DNA from 4 places in the Alistipes sp. D31t1_170403_E11 genome. Region 4 is predicted to be linked to each of the others. Evidence: riboswitches for the same ligand, from Rfam matches in the RefSeq annotation. Region 4 holds a riboswitch; each other region holds the start of a gene.
The links. Region 4 has a riboswitch for cobalamin ahead of I2E69_RS02835 (YncE family protein). Riboswitches for the same ligand answer to the same signal wherever they lie in the genome.
Positions count from the first base shown of each region.

Region 1 (3,982 bases), 690 kb from region 4:
GCAGCAGCATGACCATGATGATCGTGGTGGTCATGTTGTCCAGGGCGGCCGACATGAAAAAGGTGATGATCGCCAGCAGCCACATCAGCTTGCGCTTGTTGCGCGTGGTAATATGGTCGGTGATGACGTTGAACCCGCCGTAACTGTCTATCAGGTCCACGATTGTCATGGCCCCGATCAGGAAAACGAGGATTTCGCAGGTGTCGCCGAGCTGCTCCACCAGTTCGGACTGGATTTTGGGATCGTTGCCCAGCAGGCTGAAAACCGTCCAGATCGCTCCGGCCATCAACAGGGCGATGGCCGATTTGTCGATCCTGGTTTTGTGCTCCAACGCGATGAAGAGATAACCCACCACGAAGAGCAGAATCATTGTAGCTATCATATTTATATGTTTCTTAGAAAGTCCGTTAGCCGCAAAGTTAATAAATTACCGGGCATCGCGGCTGCCGGATGGGGCATTTTTTGTGTCTCGGATTGGTTTTTGCGATTTTTTGTTTATCTTTGCACTCGCTTTCGAGCGAATGTTTGAGCTGTGGTGTAATGGTAACACAGCAGATTTTGGTTCTGTCGTTCTGGGTTCGAATCCCGGCAGCTCAACAAAAAAAGGTGGTTGTATAACCACCTTTTTTGTTGAATAGGACATGTCGCCGGACTAGTTGCGCACCTTTTCGCGCACCCGGTCGGCAGCGGCCGTAACGGCTTCTTCGGCCTTGTCCGCGGCGCGGAGCACACCTTCTTTCAGTTTGTCTTCGGCTTCCGCCGCGCACTGTGTCGCATCGTCGAGTTTTTCGCCGAAAAACTCCATCGTCTCTTTGGCCTGATCGGCCGCCTGGTCGATTTTCTGGTTTTTCATAGGTTTGTTGGTTTAACGAATCTTGCGGTGGGAGATGAGCGCTGCGATCCATAACAGGATGATCGAGCCGATGACGGCTGTCGCCAGGCTGGCCAGCGTACCGACGGGAACCCATCCGAAAAACGAGAAGAGCCAGCCGCCCAGCACGCCGCCGATGAGTCCGACGATCAGGTTGACGAAAAGCCCTGAGCCCCCGCCTTTGACGATCAGGTTGGCGATCCATCCGGCCGCCAGACCGATCAGCAGATACCATAAGAAATACATAGTTTTGCAATTTAGGACGCTGGATTGAGCACAAAATCCGTACCCGATTCGGCGGCCGTCTTTTATAAAGTCTTTTTCAGCGCTTTTGCCAACTGATCGGGACACGAGGTCCCGCGCCCGCGGCAGTCGATGCCTTCGAGCCGTGCGACGGCTTCCGCGGCCTTCATCCCGCGTACGAGCGCTGCGATTCCCTGCTGGTTGCCGTGGCAGCCGCCCGTAAATACGACGTTGCGGACGATGCCATCTTCGATCTCGATGTCGATTTGCCGCGAGCAGGTTCCCAGGCAGGCGTGCGATATTTTCTGTGTCATGGAGTTACGGTTTTTCAGTTTGATAGTGCAAAGATACGAAACTCGGAACCTTTCACAAAATGTTGAAAACTTCTGTCTCCGGAATTTTGAAAGTCGGGGAATAATGGGGACTTTTGTCATCCGCAAAGGTGTCCTCCGCCCCGGCGGGACGGAGGAGAAGAGGGAATCGGGTGCGAATCCCGGACAGTTCCCGCTGCTGTATGCACTTTATGCCGCAGGCAAATCGTCGAGCCACTGTTCCGTCGGGGACGGGAAGGCTGCCTGAGGGTCGGTGCGAGTCAGAAGACCTGCCTTTGCGCATGCGATGCGGACCCGCGGGGCAACGGGGCCGATTGTGAAACGTATATACTCAATTACAATGGATTACACGCAAATTTCCATCATTAAACGTGATGGTAAAACCGAGCCTTTCTCCTTGGAGAAAATCGTCCGCGCCATTACGAAGGCCTTTCGCGCGGGCGGCATAACGGATGAAGAGCAGGCTGTCGCACAAATCGCCTCCGATGTGGCGGCTGCGATTACGAAGGCCGAGATTTCGGTCGAAGAGATTCAGGACATGGTCGAGGAGCGGCTGATGAAGCGCAACCCTTCGATCGCCAAACGTTATATTATCTACCGGGAGTGGCGCAACGTTGAGCGCGACCGCCGTTCGTCGATCAAAGGGGTGATGGACGGCATCGTGACCGTCGAGAAAAATGATATCAACCTCTCGAATGCCAACATGTCGTCGCATACGCCTGCCGGGCAGATGATGACCTTCGCGTCGGAAATTACTAAGGATTATGCCCTGAAATACCTCGTGGGTGTGCGCCACGGCCGTGCCCACCGCGACGGGGATATCCATATCCACGACCTGGACTACTATCCCACCAAGACCACGACCTGCATCCAGTACGATCTGGGCGACATCTACGAACGGGGCTTTGCGACCAAGAACGGCTCGGTGCGCACGCCGCAGTCGATCCAGAGCTACGCCACGCTGGCCACGATCGTCTTCCAGACCAACCAGAACGAACAGCACGGCGGGCAGTCGATCCCGGCTTTCGACCATTTCATGGCCCCGGGCGTGCTGAAGACCTTCCGCAAACACCTGACCGATATGACGCTGTTCCTGTGCCAGGTAACCGGGGCGTGCATGCCCGAACGTGCCGCGCTGAAGGCGCTTGTCGCCGAACACGTGCCGACGATCGAACCGTGCGAAGCCGCAGTGGGCCGCTTGTTCGCCGCCTTGCGCGAATCGGGCGTGGAGGTTGCCGACGAGGACATCCGCCGCATCTGGAAACAGGCCTACGACACGACGCGTAAGGAGACGCACCAGGCGATGGAGGGATTTATCCACAACCTCAATACGATGCACTCGCGCGGCGGTAACCAGGTGGTGTTCAGCTCGGTGAATTACGGTACGGACTTCTCGCCCGAAGGCCGCATGGTCATCCGCGAACTGCTCTCCGCCACGATCGAAGGCCTGGGGCACGGCGAAGTTCCGGTCTTCCCGATCCAGATTTTCAAGATCAAGGAGGGGGTTTCGTGGTCCGAGGAGGATTATGCCGCAGCCGTTAAGGATTTCGACAAGGCGCTGGCCGGGGAGATCGCGTTCAAGACTCCGAACTTCGACCTGCTGATCGAAGCGTGCCGTACGACTTCCGTGGCGCTGTTTCCCAACTTCATGTTCCTCGACGCGCCGTTCAACCGCCACGAAAAGTGGCGTATCGACGATCCCGACCGCTTCCGCTACGAGGTGGCGACGATGGGATGCCGTACGCGTGTCTTCGAGGACCTGCACGGTGAAAAATCGTCGTGGGGGCGCGGCAACCTCTCATTTACGTCGATGAACCTGCCGCGGCTGGCCATCGAGGCGATGCGCGAGGCCGAAGATATGATTCCCGACGGCAACAAACACGCGATCCGCAAGGAGGCGCGCGAAATTTTCCTCGAATCGGTGCGCAAGACCGCGACGATGATGGCCGAGCAGCTCTACGAGCGCTACCAGTTCCAGCGTACGGCACTGGCGCGGCAGTTCCCGTTCATGATGTCGAACGATGTCTGGAAGGGCGGCGGCAAGTTGCAGCCCAACGACGAGGTGGGCGACGTGCTCAAGCACGGCACGCTGGGCATCGGTTTTATCGGCGGCCACAATGCGATGGTGGCGATCTACGGCGAGGGGCATGCCGCTTCGAAGGAGGCGTGGCAGACGCTTTACGACGCTGTGGCGGTGATGAACCGTGTGGTCGATGAATACAAGGCCAAATACGAACTCAACTATTCGGTACTGGCGACTCCGGCCGAGGGCCTGAGCGGACGCTTCACGCGCATGGACCGCAAACGTTATGGCGAGATTCCGGGCGTCACCGACCGCGACTACTACGTCAACTCGTTCCATATCGACGTACGCGAACCGGTCTCCATCGTCGAGAAAATCCGCCTCGAAGCGCCGTTCCACGCCATCACGCGCGGCGGGCATATCACCTACGTCGAACTGGACGGCGAGGCGAAGAAGAATCCCGTGGCGATCCTCAAGATCGTGAAGGTCATGCAGGACGAGGGGATCGGCTAC
Region 1 covers NZ_JADNHQ010000001.1:52,472-56,453, reverse strand. Annotated here, with positions in the region: gene nhaD (sodium:proton antiporter NhaD) at 1-382, opposite strand, end outside; tRNA gene I2E69_RS00240 (tRNA-Gln) at 527-597, shown strand; gene I2E69_RS00235 (hypothetical protein) at 653-853, opposite strand; gene I2E69_RS00230 (GlsB/YeaQ/YmgE family stress response membrane protein) at 866-1,117, opposite strand; gene I2E69_RS00225 (TIGR03905 family TSCPD domain-containing protein) at 1,180-1,428, opposite strand; cobalamin riboswitch at 1,538-1,738, shown strand; gene I2E69_RS00220 (anaerobic ribonucleoside triphosphate reductase) at 1,787-3,982, shown strand, end outside.
Region 1: it holds a riboswitch for cobalamin, as region 4 does, so the genes downstream of both, I2E69_RS00220 (anaerobic ribonucleoside triphosphate reductase) here and I2E69_RS02835 (YncE family protein) in region 4, are expected to answer to the same signal.

Region 2 (3,982 bases), on a different contig from region 4:
CCAGTTCGATATTGATCGAGCCGGTTCCGCTCGACAACTTACTGCGGAAGAAGAGGTGATAGGACTTCACCGAAGATGCTTCCACCGACCAGTAAGCGCCCGAACCGCCGGTCGAGGCACGCAGGCCCACAATGGCGCCCGAACTGTAATTGCGATAACCCTGCGCCGGATACCAGGCCGTCTGCCCCTCGTGGGTGTAGGTCATGCCGTAATTCGCCCCGTCCCATACGGAAACGCCGTCGATATACTGGCGGCCTGCGCTCATATCTTCCCAGGCATCGGTTTTAGGAACCTTATATCCCGGAGGACAGGGATCGTTGAGCGTCTTGCTTTCGCCCCAGAGTTTCGGATTCGGCGAGGCGAGCCAGTTGTAGCCGGTTCCGACCGTATTGTTATAGAATGTCATGGGATTGGCCGCAGCCCCGGCTGTCGTCGTCGTGCTTTTGCTGAAAGCCCAGCCCAAGGCTGGATAGGCCGGATTCAGCACCGTGCCGTTTTTCGCCTCGAGGAAAGCGTTGGCCGAAGCCTCGGCTTTTTTGCCGCCGTAGAACGGGTCCTTGCGGCCCCACTGGTAATACATGCCGTAGGCATCCGTACCGCCGACGGTCGTGCCAACGGCGCCCAGGTTGCGGTCCATGAACACCGTGCCGTTCTTGTAGGTCATCGTCTGCGGGGCATCCGTTACCCAGACGTGCCAGCTCCATACAATTACGCCGTCTTCCATCAGGGCGACGAGGGAGTTGCCCCTGCCGTCGCCGACCGTCAGGGAGATGTCGCCGGAGGTCTTGTCGAAGGCAACGTCCGAAACAAGCCCCTCGGAATCGGTCCACAGCCAGTCGGCCGTCATGCCGTCCGTCAGGGAGATCGCCGGCTCGAAACCGACACCCTCACCGGCGCCGTTTCCGCGCACTTTGGCATTGAAAACATACTTTCCGGGAGCCGGAACCACATAGCAGTTGGCCGTTCCCGCGGCACTCAGGTCGTTGACCTGCGCAGCCGAAAGCGTCCCGCCGTCCGCCAGCAGTATCTCCACCTTGCCGTCCCCGGCCGTTACCGACCGGAACAGGGCCACCCGCTCGTCGCCCGTGGTTTCGATCGGGTTTCCGGCGGCGTTCACGATCTGCCACGGCGTTGCGGCGGCATCCGTCGTCACGGTCCAGAAACCTTTATCATCGCGCCCCATGACGGGAACAGGTCCCGAAACAGGCATTTTCGCTCCGGCGGCATCTTTCAGCCAGGGAGTATCCTTCTCCGCGGCCAGCGTCCAGTAATAAACGTCTCCGTCGGCGGCAATGCCCACCAGCGGCGCCGCCGCGGCCTCTGCATCGCAGGCTACCGTAATCTGCGTACCGTCGCGAAACGTAAGCAGCACGCTGCCTTCGGCCTCGTCCAGCGCCCGCACTTCCGAACGCGACACGGCTTCAGCCAGCGCTTTCAGCGAGACCAGTCCGGCGTTCAGGTCTTCGATTTTCTGTAACAGTTCAGCCGAGGGAGGGGGTACGGGTTTGTCTCCGTCCGGGTCCGAGGGGCCCGATTCGCTCTTGCAGCCGCCCAGGAGCAGTGCCCAGGAGCAGATCATAAGTAACTTTTTCATCATGCTTTGTTTTTCAGTTAATGGTTCCATCTGTTCTGTCTCGTCCGTAACGGACAAACATCACGGTGGATACCGCACAGGCAGAAACAGGCATAATGACCCGGCAAAGCATGGCGACGACTTCCTCATCCGACCGTAAAAAAGTCTGTCCGAAGAGGTTCGCTCCCAATGGAAAAAGAAGGCTGAAGTAAATAAGTACGTACGGAAAACCGCCGGTAACGACTTCAGGCGCTCCCTTTCTCCGCAGGAGCAAACACCCTATCTCGCAAGGCAGGTCTTCTGACTTGTCCCCCGGCGCAACGCCTTCCCGGTCCCGGAGGACCAGTGGCTCAGATTGTCGCGACGAAAATGCCCTTTCGGGCGGGACTCACAGCAGCGGGAACTGTTGCCGATTCACACGGCATTCCCTTTTAATTCCCCTCCATGGGGAAACCATTGCACCGCGAAGGTACAGCTTTTATCGGCAGGATGCAAACGATCCGGCGGATTATTTGCACAGGATACGAAAACCGCTTCTGCACAACAGGCCGGACCGTTTCGACCAAAATGCGCCCTTTTCCCGACTGACACCGCAGCAACTCTGGCACGCGCTTTGTACTTATTCCAGTCAACTGCGGAACAGCAACCGCAGTGAGGTTTCTTCATTTATTTAAGTTTGGGTTAGTAGTTTTAGGAGGGCAACCTCCTGGGGGCAGCAGGCAATCGTGAGATTCCCTGCTGTTTTTGTATGTGCCCGCGCGGCCCTCCGAAAACTCCTTTCAACCGGTTCACGCAACAACCCTCCCCACGCATGCAGAACGGCACGAAGGCCGACAGTGCGCAAACGGCACATCGCCTGCCCGGAAACCGGACGCGAAGTGCCGTTAGCACCCTGCTGCTGCGCAGCATCCCGCACACGCCGGAGCCTTTGCCCTGCTCCTGCGGTCGTTAGCAGTTTACAACCGAAAATCAGTTTCGAAAGGCAACCTCCCGGGGGCAGCAGGCAATCGTGAGATTCCCTGCTGTTTTTTTGTCCCCGGAGGTCCTCCTACTAACCGAACAATTCGTTGAGCACCGCAGCCAGGCGGTACGAGGCCTTGATCAACTGGCTTTCGGGCAGCAGGTAGGTGTCCAGCACGAACTGCTTGTCGTAGGTCTCGTCGGCCCGCTGCCAGTCGTAGATCACCCGGCACGCGACGGCGGTTTCGTGCAGCCATTCGCGGGGCGTACCCTTGGCCATGGCGGCCTTCTCGCGCTTGGAGAAGGTGTCCAGCAACTGTTGATACTCGCTGTAACTCCAGCCGTGGGCCCCGTCCAGCACACCCCAGTCCCACATCGCATGGTAGGACATCTTCCTGCCGTTGAGGTCCGCGCGGCCGCTCTTGCAACCGGCGTATTTGACATGCGAGGGACAGTGCATGTCACCCACGATGTGGATCACATACATCAGGTTCAGCCGCACGAGCGAATCGCTCATATTCCGGTAGTCTTTCAGCCGGTCGACGGCGTGCATCAGTTCGACGACGCAATTGGTCTTCCCCTTGCGCAGGGTGTCGACCAGTTGCATGCCGGCATCCACATAACTCACATGCTCGACGTTTCGGAATTCGGGCGTATCGCGGTACTTGTCCATCCACGATGCGTAGTAAACGATCGAATGGTCGAGGTAGCGGGCGATATTCCTCTTCGCCCGGGGCGTCAGGTTGCATTCGGCGATATACGCAATGGCGTCGTGGCGTGTGCGGTCCCATGCCTGCGACGGCAGCGCCGCGCAGAGCATAAGGCTCAACAAAAACAGTTTCAGGTTTTTCATTGTCTTTCAAATTAACGGGTTAACGATTCGGCGCGGAAGTTATCGAACTGCACGCGGTTCTTGCTTTTGACCGCCGGGGCGAACACCACGCGGGTCGTAGCATCGGCTCCCGTGATCGTGAAAGAGAAACCCTCCCACGCATTGCCGCGCGACAAGGTGAACGAAATGATTCCGCCCGAAGCGCCTTCGATGGTCCCGGCGCCCTTCAGGCTGGCCGTCAGGGTCTTGTTCGTATCGGCCGCACCGGAGAAATACTGGAAGAAATAGGTGGCGTCGAAGCTGACCTTCACGTCGTCCGTACCGGTAATGCCGGTGAATGCCGGGGTGATCAGGTTGCCCAACGCCGACGACGAATTGAGGTGAATATACCCCGGACGGGTGTAAACGCTCTTGTTGGTCGCATCGTAACCCCAGCCGTTGAGCGACACGGTCCCTTCCTTTTCCAGCAGGTCGAGGCGCACCATCGTATCCACCGTACAATAGGTGTTGATCCAGTCGGTGTTGGTCGCCAGCAGGGCACTGCCGCTCCAGGGATCGGCCCAGGAGAAATCGTCCTGGAAGTAGACCGTGGCCGTCGAAGGAAGGATATCGGCCCG
Region 2 covers NZ_JADNHQ010000004.1:162,322-166,303, reverse strand. Annotated here, with positions in the region: gene I2E69_RS09960 (PL29 family lyase N-terminal domain-containing protein) at 1-1,594, opposite strand, end outside; cobalamin riboswitch at 1,846-2,046, opposite strand; gene I2E69_RS09955 (S1/P1 nuclease) at 2,625-3,386, opposite strand; gene I2E69_RS09950 (BACON domain-containing protein) at 3,398-3,982, opposite strand, start outside.
Region 2: it holds a riboswitch for cobalamin, as region 4 does, so the genes downstream of both, I2E69_RS09960 (PL29 family lyase N-terminal domain-containing protein) here and I2E69_RS02835 (YncE family protein) in region 4, are expected to answer to the same signal.

Region 3 (3,982 bases), on a different contig from region 4:
TACCTGACGCTCGTATGCGGGTTCTTCCACGACACGAAAAAGATCGTATGGAACGGATAAAGGCCGTTTTCAACTGGAGCGGCGGCAAAGATTCGGCCCATGCCCTGTGGCGGGCCGTCCGGTCGGACCGATATGAAATCGCAGCCCTGCTGACGACGGTAAACCGCGACACGCACCGCTCGACGATGCACGGGATTCCGATGCCGTTGTTACAGGCGCAGGCCGAAAGCATCGGCATTCCGCTCCGTGTAGCCGACCTGACGCCCAAAGGCAATATGGAGGATTATGCAGAAGCGATGTCCCGTGCCGTGGAGCAGTTCAAGGCCCAGGGTGTGACGCATTTCATTTTCGGCGACATCTTCCTGCACGACGTGCGGAAATACCGCGAACAGCAACTTGCGCCGCATGGAATCGAGGTCGTGGAACCGCTGTGGGGTCAATCGTCGGAGGCAGTCATGCGCGATTACCTCGCGACGGGACTGAAAACAGTCGTCGTGACGACCATGGCCGACGGTCTCGGAGCCAGCGCTATCGGCCAGGTGATCGACGCCGGGTTCGTCGCATCGCTGCCCGCCGGGACCGACCCCAACGGGGAAAACGGCGAATACCACACCTTCTGCTACGACGGTCCGATCTTCCGCTCGCCCGTGCCGTTCCGGCTCGGGAAACCCTTCAGCGAGAGCTACGACATCCGCCTCGACGACGGAAAGACGAAGACCTACACCTACTGGTTCGCCGACCTGAAGGAAGCGTAATTCGTCAGAGGTTGATCTGGTTGCCTTCGGCAAAAAGAGAGTCGAGGATCAGACACAACTCGGAGACGAGTTCGTCCTTTTCCAGTTCGCCGCTGAGGGAGAAGAATTTGCCCTGGGGCGTGCAATACTGCACCGTACTGGCGACTTCACACGATTCGATGCCGCAGATAATAACCGCATCGACATCGTTTTCGTGGCGCAGCATGGCGTTGTAGAATGCCAGCAGATAGCGCGGTGTGCTGATCGCAGGAACGAGTATCATCGTTCCCGACGCGTCGAATTTATCAGGGGAATTCACCACTTTCAGGCCGTACTTGCCTGCAATGCGTCCGGCGGTCTCGGCCGACGCTCCATACAGTACAATATTCATAACTGTCGTTTTTAAGAAAAGACGCGGCCAATGCAGGTTTCTATACTTGGGGATGGCGATTAAGGTATTCTCTTCACCGCGTCTTTCGGTTTATACAAATAGCAAGATCAAAAGCTGCGCCGCCAGCACCCGCAGGAACATCGACAGCGGATAAACGGTCGCATAGCCGACCGACGGAGCGTCGGACGACGTTTGCTCGGCCGAATAGGCCAGCGCAGGCGGGTTGGTCGACGCCCCCGAGAGGACGCCGATCAGCGTATAATAGTTGAGTTTATAGTAAAAACGCCCGAAAAGTCCCGCCAGCAGCAACGGCACGACGGTAATCACGGCTCCGTAGGCGATCCAGACGTATCCGCCCGCGAGGAGCGTCGGGACGAAATCCTCGCCCGCGCCCAGCCCCACACCCGCCAGGAAAAGCGAAATGCCCACTTCGCGCAGCATCAGGTTGGCCGACATCGTAGTATAGGTGACCAGTTTGTAGTGCGGTCCGTAGCGGCCGATCAGGATGGCGACGATCAGCGGGCCGCCGGCCAGTCCCAGTTTGACTGGCTGCGGAACGCCCGGAATCCAGAACGAGATGCTGCCCAGCACCACGCCCAGCGCAATGCCGATAAAAATAGGGATCAGATTGGGATGGTTGAGCCGCTTGAGCGAATTGCCGAAAAGCCGCTCGGCATGGGCTACCGACAATTCGGGGCCCACGACCGTCACGCGGTCGCCGATTTGCAGTTGCAGGTTCCCGGAAGCTACCAGGTCGATGCCCGAACGGTTGATGCGCGTGATGGTCACTCCGCAGGTGTTGCGGACGCGCAGTTCGGCGAGGGTCTTGCCGTTGAGTTCGGGCTTGGTGATCAGGATGCGGCGCGAAATCATCGTCTTGTCCTGGATCATCGGCGCGGCGTCGACCTCCCGGCCGAGCAGGGCGACCAGCGCTTCGACATCACGCGGCGCAGCTACCAGCAGGATCCGGTCGCCGCAGTGGAGCGCCGTATCAGCGTCGGCCAGTTCGGGACTTCCGCCGGGACGGCTGATGCGCGAGATGACGAAATCGCGCAGCGCAAGGCTGTGGATATCGGCAATGGTTTTTCCATCGACGGCCGCATTGGTGATCTCGACGGAAAGACGACGGGATACCGCGTCTTTCTGTACATCCATGCCCTGTCCGGCGGCGGCTTCTTCCTTCTGCACATTGATACGCAGCAGGTAGCGAAGTCCGACCAGCGTGAGGATGGCCCCGATGACACCCAGCGGGTAGGCCACGGCATAACCCGTGGCGATGTCCGGCGCATCGGCCCCGGCATGCAGGTCGCTGAAAGCCTGCTGGGCGGCGCCCAGGCCCGGCGTATTCGTAACAGCGCCCGACATCACGCCGACCATCGTCGTTATGGAAAGGCCTGTGATATAATAAAGCGCGACCGTCGTGGCGACGCCGAGCAGCACTACCAGCACAGCCAGCTTATTCAGGGTAATACCGCCTTTGCGGAAAGACGAAAAGAATCCGGGGCCGACCTGCAGACCGATGGAATAGACGAAAAGGATGAGTCCGAACTCCTTGAGAAAGTGCATCAGGTGCTGGTCGATATTCATTCCGAAGTAGCCGAAGGCGATGCCGACGAACAGGATGCCCGTCACTCCCAGCGACACACCGGCGACTTTCAGTTTGCCCAACATGATGCCCAATGCAACGACCAGTGCCAGGATCAGCACCGAGTGGGCAACTCCGCCGCCCCAAAGCGACTCGGACCCAAATAATAATCGTTCGAGTAATTCCATAAGCGTCATCCTCATCAAACCGACCCTGATCCGGTAAAAACCGCGTGCCGGAAAGGCACGAATCCGGAGGCAGGCCGAAACAAAAACCATTCAGTAATTACAGCCGATATCAAATGCCCATTCCGCGGGGTTACCTGATGTCGAATCGATCTGGCAGGTCTTCTGACTGACTCCCGTTCCGAAGCCTTCCCGATCCCCTTAGGGACCAGTGGCCGAGATGTTCGGAACGAAAACGGAGCTACACAGCAGCGGGTCTGTCCGGGACTTACACCCGATTCCCTTTTCACTCCCTCCCGCATCCGGGAACAGGAGAACCAAACCTGTGGCAAAGATAGCGGTTATTCCCGAAAAACTGGTCGAAAGTCCGGATTATTTTCGCAAAACGGCGTCACGACGCGCTGAGGCAGGCATTTCCAGACCCGGAAACAAATTACCCCCGTTCCGGAAAAAACAGGCCGGAACCGGGGTAAGGGAAAAGACCGGCATGTCACAGCTCGACAGCCGAAAGATCGGCAAAAGCCTGCCGGTAGTCCCGTTCGGCAGACAAAGCCTGATTGACCGTATCGTAATACAGCCCTATCTCGACGATGTAATCCAACAACGATATTTCGCCTGCGTTCAAGGCTTTGGCCAGCAATTCCGTGTTGTTGAGCGACGACAGCGAAGCACGGTATTTGGCCGCCGTCTGCCGCAGCCCGTCGGCACGCAGGTAGAGCGTTTGCAGTTGGTCGTAAAACTGCTGCCGGGCCTCCTCCTGCCGGGCTTCCGCCGCAATGACAGCGGTTTTGGCCTGCTTCACCTTGTTCTTGTTGCCCCACAGGGGAATCGACATTCCGACCGTGACGCCCTGGTAAGCCTGTCCCAGCGTCTTTTCACGCATATAACCCGCCGAAAAGGTCGGCAGGGCCTGCGTCTTGTTGAGCTTCACCTCCTTTTTACTCACTTCGACCTGGGTGCGGACGTATTGCAGCAGCGGATTCTGCTGCTCGGCATCGGCATACCACGCCTCGAAATCGGCGGGCAGCTCCTGTGCGCCGTAAAGCATATCGTCGAACTGCACGGGAGCACCGCCGTTGAGCCGCGC
Region 3 covers NZ_JADNHQ010000003.1:189,167-193,148, reverse strand. Annotated here, with positions in the region: gene I2E69_RS07270 (DUF2284 domain-containing protein) at 1-60, shown strand, start outside; gene I2E69_RS07265 (adenine nucleotide alpha hydrolase) at 48-755, shown strand; gene I2E69_RS07260 (hypothetical protein) at 760-1,125, opposite strand; gene I2E69_RS07255 (putative transporter) at 1,216-2,898, opposite strand; cobalamin riboswitch at 3,033-3,232, opposite strand; gene I2E69_RS07250 (TolC family protein) at 3,386-3,982, opposite strand, start outside.
Region 3: it holds a riboswitch for cobalamin, as region 4 does, so the genes downstream of both, I2E69_RS07255 (putative transporter) here and I2E69_RS02835 (YncE family protein) in region 4, are expected to answer to the same signal.

Region 4 (3,982 bases):
CCGTGCCGCGGAACGAGGCGGTCGAGAGCGTCGCCCGGCCGTAGGATTTGATGAAGATGGTCGATCCCGAACTCAGTGCGTCGGCCAGCGAGGCGCTGATGTTGTCGCGCAGGACGGCGCTGTCGAGCGCCGTGCGCTGTACGCCGATCTCCTTCATCGGCCGCTGCCCGGCAATCTCCACGCGCTCGATCGCGACCGTGCGGGCCGCCGAATCCCGCTGCGCTGCCGCGGGGGCTGCGCAGACGAGGCAGAGAAGCAGGGTTGCATTCCGTAACACGCCGCGTTATTCGGTTTTGGTGACGATGCGGTAACAGCCGATGCCGCAGACCTCGGTCGAGATTTCGCCCACGTTGTTTTCGGCTTTGCAGTTCACGCCCGTCTGAACCTTCATGAAGTCGATCTGCGTGAGGTTGGCGGGATGGCCGTCCTTGTCGACGGCGTCCGAGATTTTGAAACGGTTCTTTGAGCCTATGCCGTCGATCTTCGAGCTGTTGTCGGCGTAGCCCCATGCGAAGGCCGTCATGACGTAGCGGTTCGTCGCTTCGTCGTAGCGAACGTTGTCAGGCAGGCGTGTGCCGGTGTAAGTCCGGGTTTTGACCCACGCCGGGGCGTAGCTGGCCTGTGCGTGCGCGCCGATGCGGTCGATCGTGCCGCTGCCGGCGGGAGTCTGGTTGTCGGTCCATGCAATGCTGCCGTCGGCCTGTTCGGTGTAGGTGACTTCGTAATTGAAAATCGTTTTGCCGTTACCGTATTCGCTGCCTTTGAGTTCATACCAGGTTTCGCCGGCGGGCGATCCGTCGCCGTTGGCATCCTGGGCCACCCAGACGATTCCCGGTTCCGAAGAGCCGTTGAACGAGTTGCCTGTAACGTAGAGGTCGTAGCCGCCCGTGCTGGCCACCGGGGTGTCGAACCCGACGACGAGGTAACCGCCCCAGCCTCCGAGCGATACGAAGCCGTAATCGGCTGTCGGACTGTCGGGATCGGGGTCGCCGCCCATGGCCAGGCGGCGTTCGGCGTAGGCGACGGCGTCTGCGGCCGTCGTGATGGCCTGCGTGTCGAATCCTGCGGTCGGACTATTGATAAACTGTCCCGGTGCGGGAGTGTATTCGATGACTGTGGACGCCGGTTCTTCGATCTCGGTTTTCGTGATCGTTTCGCCCGAGTTGCAGGCGGTGGCCAAAAGCAGGAGGAATGCGTATTTTTTCATGGTGCGGTTGAATTTATCGTTTGAAACAGAATGCCCCGGGGGTGATGCCGACCCGGATGGTGTCCACAGGTACGCCGCGCGGCGTGAAGCGGTAAACCACGGCATGCTGCACGTAGTCGATGGCGTCGGCGACGTAGACTTCCGAGGTGTCGGGGTCGACCGCCACTCCGTAGTAGATCGTCTCGGAATAGGGCAGGAACGGGGTTGCGGGCAGTGATTCCGCGATGACGGGCATGCGCCAGATGTCGCGGCCGATGTAATAAAGCGTGTCACGCGCGCCGTTGAGCGTCAGTTCCGAAGGCCGGAGTTCTTCCGGAAGGTCGAAACGTTGTTCGACCTGTTGCGTTTGGGCGTCGATGCGCCACAGGGCGGGGGCTTCCCCGTTGCGTCCGTCGGTTGCGGTCCAGAGTTTTCCGTGGCGGTCGAGGACCAGCGATGAGGGCTGCCAGCCCACTTCGATCGAATCGACCAGCATGTCGCGTGCGGCGTCGACTACGAGGATTTTGTTATCGTACGACCAGCAGTTGACGAACACTTTGTCATTCCATTGGACCATCTGTTCGGTCGATTTGTGGCCGTTCATGCCGATCCGGCCCCGGATGCGGTTGTTGCGCGTATCCACGACGGTGATGCGCGGGTCGTAAAGGTCCGTAATGTAGGCCGTAGTGTCGTTGGGGAAGTGGATATAACGCGGCGATACGATGCCCTCGATCAATCCCGTGACGCGGTACGTGTCGGTGTCGATCACGTAAACCACACCCGAATTGTTGACCACGACGTAACCCCGTCCGTCGCGGATGGCCATCGACTGGGCTACGTCGCCGAGTTTCATGCCGTTGGCGCGCAGGAAGATTTCGTTTTCGACCGTCCGCGTCGCCGGGTTGTAGAACGAAAGCGAAGCGTTGTCCCACATGAAATTGCCTTCGCAGGTGATGAACACGCCGCGCGCGGTCTGGCTGAACGGCTCTTCGGGGAGCGGTCCGTAGTCCATGCAGGCGCAGCAGAGCATTGCAAGGGCGCATGCCGCCGTATTTCGCACGAAGCGTTTCATCGTCGTAAACTAAAGTGCGTTTCCGGGAGGTTAAGTGCCTGAAGGATGACTCCTCGTGATCGCTTGCCGCCCCCATTCTCCGCAGGGTTGATCCGTATTTCGAATTGCAGCGGCAGGTCTTCTGACTCGTTACCGTTCCGGCGCCTTCCCGTCCGTTGGGACAGTGGCCAAAGAGTGCCGGAACGCATGGCGTAACTCACAGCAGCGGGAACTGTTGCCGGTTTTCACGGCATTCCCTTTTAATCCCATGCGCCCTTCCGGGGCGCCGATGGAACCGTTGCGGGGCAAAAGTACGCTTTTTTCCGCAGATAGCCATAACGTTTCGGCTAAAAAGGCTATCTTTGTACTAAATATGCTGACGATGGAACTTAACGTGCGCCGGGTGACCGAAGTTACCGATTCTCTGACAGAAGCGTTTGCGCGGCTGATGCCGCAGCTTTCGCCGCGGCTTGCCGCTCCTTCGGCGGAGCGGTTGCAGACGGTGGCGGGAAGTTCGTCGGCTGCGCTTTTCACGGCCGAGGCCGGTGGAACTGTCGTCGGGGTCCTGACCCTGGTGTGGTATGACGTACCTTCGGGGCGCAAGGCGTGGATCGAGGACGTGGTGGTCGACGCCGCGGTCCGGGGAGTGGGCGCAGGCGAAGCGCTCGTGCGCGCGGCGCTGGGGCATGCGGCTGCCGTCGGGGCCGGAAAAGTGATGCTTACCTCCAATCCTGCCCGCAGGGCGGCGCACGGATTGTATGGAAAACTCGGATTCAAAGAGGCGGAAACTACGCTTTTCGCCTGTAAAATAGATGTGGAATGAAAAAATTCGTGAAGATCGCGGCCATCGTGGTGGCCGTTATTCTGGCAATCGCCCTGATCGCGCCGATCGCGCTGAAGGGTAAGATCGCCGACATCGTGAAACGCGAGGCCAATGCGATGCTCGCGGCAAAGCTGGATTTCGAGAAACTCGATATCAGCCTTTTGCGCCACTTCCCCAACGCTTCGCTGGAGCTGAAGGGGCTGACGCTGGTTGGCGTCGACCGTTTCGAGGGCGACACGATCGTCGCCGCACGGCGTATCTCGGTGGTCGTCAACCTGATGTCGCTTTTCGGCGACAGCGGATTCGAGGTGACCAAAGTCATCCTCGCATCGCCGGCGGTGCATGCGCACAAACTTGCCGACGGAGCCGTTAACTGGGACGTGATGAAACCATCGGACGAACCCGGGGCGGAAGAACCGGCGGAGGATGCCGGACCTTCGTCGTTCCGGCTTTCGGTCCGCGATTTCCGCATTTCCGATGCTGCGATCCGTTACGAGGACGATTCGACGAATATGCGTTTTTCGACGACGCCTCTTTCGCTGCGCCTGCAGGGCAACATGTCGGCCGACCGTACCGACCTCGACCTGCGGTTGACAGCCGCAGGCCTGCGCTTCGTGTCGGGCGGCATTCCGCTGCTGAGCGACGCCGAGGCGGAACTTGTCGCCGTGATCGATGCCGACCTGAAAAACAACCGCTTTACCTTCTCGCACAATACGCTGCGCCTGAACGCCGTCTCGGTCGGCCTCGATGGCTGGGTCGAGATGCGTGACGATGCGCTGGCCCTCGACCTCAAGGCCGGTTGCGACAAGGTGCAGTTCAAGGATGTACTGTCGCTGATTCCGGCTTTCTACACCCGTGAATTCAAAAATCTCGCGGCGGGCGGTGAGTTGTCGATGGGGCTTTGGGCCAAGGGCGAAATGCG
Region 4 covers NZ_JADNHQ010000001.1:745,194-749,175, reverse strand. Annotated here, with positions in the region: gene I2E69_RS02845 (TonB-dependent receptor plug domain-containing protein) at 1-277, opposite strand, end outside; gene I2E69_RS02840 (hypothetical protein) at 284-1,207, opposite strand; gene I2E69_RS02835 (YncE family protein) at 1,221-2,258, opposite strand; cobalamin riboswitch at 2,352-2,552, opposite strand; gene I2E69_RS02830 (GNAT family N-acetyltransferase) at 2,620-3,060, shown strand; gene I2E69_RS02825 (AsmA-like C-terminal region-containing protein) at 3,057-3,982, shown strand, end outside.